2 regions of the Pseudoalteromonas sp. SG44-17 genome follow, and region 2 is predicted to be linked to the other one. Evidence: riboswitches for the same ligand, from Rfam matches in the RefSeq annotation. Region 2 holds a riboswitch; the other holds the start of a gene.
What was found. Region 2 has a riboswitch for cobalamin ahead of H5182_RS10455 (ABC transporter ATP-binding protein). Riboswitches for the same ligand answer to the same signal wherever they lie in the genome.

Region 1 (2,206 bases), on a different contig from region 2:
TGCCCATGCAATTAGGTTTTCAATATTATTTCTGAATATTGATATATCAAGCTTTTCCTGAGAAAAGTCTAAACTCAAACCTAACTCTTGGTTAGTTGATGTCTCTGGTGCTAAATTTGGATTACCTGGAGATAAAGGGTCAGGAAAATAAAGATCATTAAATGTTGGCGCTTTAAATCCCGTGCTTTGGCTCAATCGAAGTGTTGCACGCTTATTTAAGTGATAACCAACAGCTGCGGCGTAAGTTGTTTCATTACCAAACTGCTCATCATCATCTAAACGCAATGCTAAATTTGCAATGAATTTATTATCATCAAAATAGCCCCCAAGAAATGCAGCTTTAGCTACTTTGCTATCCGCTAGATAAGCCTTACCATTAGTAAATATTTCATCTTTATACCAATTAAGCCCGCCATTAACGGTTAAAACTTGGCTTGCATTATAACTGCCGTGGTAATCAAATTGTTTACGTTTTGTTTTATAACTATTAGTAATAATCGCACCAGTGTAATCATAGCCTTTGTTGTCAGAATCGTCGGTTGCAATAGCAACATTAATTGAGTGCTTATGATCGGTAAAGGATTTATCCCAATCCAGCCCTAGCTGATAATTTTCAAATTCATTATTTTCTACGATACTATCAATAGGCGAGAAAGCATTGTCGTATTGTGCATTACCTTCACTGTATTGACCCAGCGCTTTAAGCTCACCTAACAGCTCATCTGCATAGCGAATATTAAATCCTAAATTTTTGTTCTCATAACCATCTTCATCCGATGCTACGCCTTGCAATACGTCAAAGCCATCCGTTTTTTCAAACCCAGCATTAAACGACGCTTTAACAGCATCAACTACCGTTGTACCTGCAACTTGATAATTTTGATAAGCATCAGTACCAAATGTTGCATCTAGGCTGACGGATTCCTTTGTACGAGTAATAATATTGATCACACCAGCGAGCGCGTCAGACCCATAAACTGCAGCACGAGAGCCTTTAACAATTTCAATGCGCTCTATTGAATTAAGAGGAATATTACTAATTGATTTATAACCAAGGGTTGCAGAGCCCGTACGTACGCCATCAATCAAAATAAGTGTATGTCGCGAGCTTGAACCGCGAAGTGACACGCCAGAACTTTGCCCAAAGCCACCATTGGAATTTATTTGAAAACCAACTTGGGTTGCTAGTAAACTCGGTAAATCACGGACATTACTTGTTTCAATATCACTGCGCTCAATAACAGTTACACTGGCAAGTACATCAGTAATTGATTGTTCAAATTTATTAGCGGTTACCGTCAGGCGTTCTATTGATTGCTCTGCAGACACAGAAAAAGACAACGCAGCGGCAATTGCTACGCATAGAGTAGATTTGTTTAACATGATATCCCCTGACCCGCGCCCACCGCACAAGTGATAGTAAATTGACTTCAAGGCCGGTCTCCGGACTTAACATAACTTGCTAATAAATTTAGCTAAAAGTATGTATCACCGTTGCGGGGGCAGTGTTGGACTTCGTTTATATCCTATAAACGCCACCAACTTCCCGATTATCTTGCTTTACTTAATCAACAACCTTGAAAAGTAACCACAAGCACCTTGAAAATAGGTCGCTATTGTGATTATTTTAAGCACAAAAGTCAATGGACGGCTATACATCTAAACACTCTAGGTTCTAGGAATAATCATAAGTTCTAAACTAAAAAAGCCAAACTACATTGCTGCAATTTGGCTTTTTCTAGCACCTAGAAACCTAGCTCCTAGCTTTCTAATCTCTAAAGTTTTTAAACTGAAATGGTTGCCCTAAATCAGCACTGCGTACTACTTGCATGGCTTCTTGTAGGTCATCACGTTTTTTGCCCGTTACACGTACTTCTTCGCCTTGGATCGCGGCTTGTACTTTCACTTTAGAGTCTTTAATGGCTTTAACTACTTTTTTAGCCATATCTTTTTCGATACCTTGCTTTAGCGCAACATTACGGTAAACATTTTTTCCCGCACGTGAAATATCTTGCAGCTCTAAACTTGATACGTCCATACCGCGTTTTGATATTTTGCTCGCTAAAATATCAAACAACTGCATAACCTGTGAATCAGCTTCTGCTTTTAGTTTAATGGTTTTATCATTAAGCTCTATTGACGCATCAACGCCTCTAAAGTCAAAGCGAGTTTCCAGCTCACGGTTGGCGTTATCAACAGCATTTTT
Region 2 (2,206 bases):
TTATAAAGCTGGAATGCCTGAAGTATTTACCTTAGATGAGGCAATCGAAGGATTACGAGAAGGTATTTTATTGATGTCGGTTGGTTCTCGCTATGAATTTGTAATTCCTGCAGAGCTGGCGTGGGGGCGCAAGGGGAATGGTGGGAAAATAGGAGCTAATGCCGTTCTACATTTTGATGTGCGCTTAATCCGTTTAGGATGACCATTATGCTATTGTTAAAAGTACTTTTCTTTAATGTAAGAGGGTTTTATGCCGCCATTTTCTAGTCGCGTTTATTTATTACGCCATGGCGAATTGATTGAGCAAGGAGTCTTGGCCGGACAGACAGATTTTTTACTCAGTGAACTTGGCCGTGCGCAATTACATCAAGCGTGCAATGAGCTAACTAATATTGAGCTTGTACAAAGTTCGACTTTGAAACGTTGTAGCGAATTTGCCAGATCTTTTAGCCATGCCCAGCAAATACCACTTTTTCTGACTGATCAGCTCCGAGAGTTTAATTTTGGTGATTGGGATGGCTGTAAATATGATGATTTGTGGCAACAGACGGATTCTCCTAGTCTTGGCGATTTTTGGCAAAGCCCTTGGCAAGTAACTCCCCCTCATGGCGAAAGTATGAGGGATTTTTATCAGCGAATAGCAACGTGGTGGCAAACGTTACTAATTGATATTGCAAGTAATCGTACTCAAGCACAATTAGTTTTAACGCATGCCGGAGTGATCAAGCAACTATTAGGTATTATTTGTCGGTTACCAAAAGAGTCGAATCAGCAAAACATATTTTCAATCGGTTATGGGAAGCTCATTTGTATTGATATTTACATAGATGATAGCGATAAAGCATGGCCAAGAATTGTGTTTTAAAAGACTATTTTTAGCCGTCTAGAAAGATATTAATTGAAATATTTACTCACCCGCCCATAATAGAGCCTTATGTATTTTGGAATGGGGTGTAACTCCTCAACTGTTCCCGCAACTGTAAGTCGCAAGCGCGATAAGTCAGATACAAAATACGTTAATTTATTACCTATTGAGCGGGCTAACTCTTCTATTATCACCATGATCATAATGGTTTGTAGTGTATTGGGTTTAGCTATTGCTAGAGAGATAACACATTGCAAATACCAGCAGTAATTGATCCCCCTTTACTTGAAGTAACTAATTTATCGTGGTCGGTGGCAAATACCGCTATTTTGCACGATATTAATTTTGCAATAAAACCAGGCCAGTTTATCGGTTTGTTAGGGCCTAATGGCGCAGGTAAATCAAGTTTATTGCGTTGTTTATACCGTTACACTAAACCAGTGTGCGGTGAGGTTATATTTGCAGGGAAAAATATTTGGCAGCTAAGTGCGGATGAATATGCCAAGCAGGTTGCTGTGGTGCTGCAAGAAACACCTTCGCAATTTAATCTATCGCTTTATGATGTAGTGAGTCTTGGCCTTACGCCGCATAAAAGCTTATTTAGTTCGACAACTAAAAATGATCAACAAATTATTTTTCAGGCGATTGAGCAAGTTGGCTTGAGCCATCATTTACAGCAATCGTTTGATTCCCTTTCCGGTGGCGAGAAGCAACGCGCATTGATAGCACGTTCAATTGTACAAAGCCCTCAATTATTAATTATGGACGAGCCTACCAGCCACTTAGATATTAAATATCAAATTCAATTAATGGAGTTGACTAAATCGCTAAATGTAACGGTATTAGCGTCGTTCCATGATCTTAATCTTGCAGCAAGTATGTGTGATGAACTACTGGTGATAAAGCAAGGTAAGTTAGTTGCAACGGGTAGCCCAGAATATGTCATCACGGAAGAAATGCTTAGCGAAGTATTTGGTGTCTGTGCCGAAGTCTCGGCGCATCCACAGAGTAAACAATTAAATAAGGTCATTCCGCGTATTACCTATTTTTACGGTTATCAAGGTGGTGGCGTTGATGCAAAAAAATAATTATTTTGCAGTCAGCGTGGCGTTATTCTTTGCCTTGTCGAGCATTTTTATAGCACTTAGCTTTGGTGCTGCGGCCAGTAAATTTATTGATGTATACCACAGTATTATAGGTCAGGGAGATGACTCCTTTATAGCGCGGATCATATGGCAACTGCGAATGCCACGAACATTGTTGGCGTTTTTAGCTGGCTCTGGTCTAGCTATTGCTGGTTTAATTTTACAAACCGTAACCCGTAACCCGTTAGCCGATCCT

Region 1: linked by a shared signal. The riboswitch ahead of H5182_RS14780 (TonB-dependent receptor domain-containing protein) and the one ahead of H5182_RS10455 (ABC transporter ATP-binding protein) in region 2 are both predicted to bind cobalamin.

The regions. Positions count from the first base shown of each region.
Region 1 covers NZ_JACJEV010000021.1:24,337-26,542, forward strand. Annotated here, with positions in the region: gene H5182_RS14780 (TonB-dependent receptor domain-containing protein) at 1-1,383, opposite strand, end outside; cobalamin riboswitch at 1,417-1,595, opposite strand; gene H5182_RS14785 (YajQ family cyclic di-GMP-binding protein) at 1,769-2,206, opposite strand, start outside.
Region 2 covers NZ_JACJEV010000012.1:932-3,137, forward strand. Annotated here, with positions in the region: gene H5182_RS10445 (FKBP-type peptidyl-prolyl cis-trans isomerase) at 1-202, shown strand, start outside; gene H5182_RS10450 (histidine phosphatase family protein) at 251-865, shown strand; cobalamin riboswitch at 906-1,031, shown strand; gene H5182_RS10455 (ABC transporter ATP-binding protein) at 1,117-1,953, shown strand; gene H5182_RS10460 (iron ABC transporter permease) at 1,940-2,206, shown strand, end outside.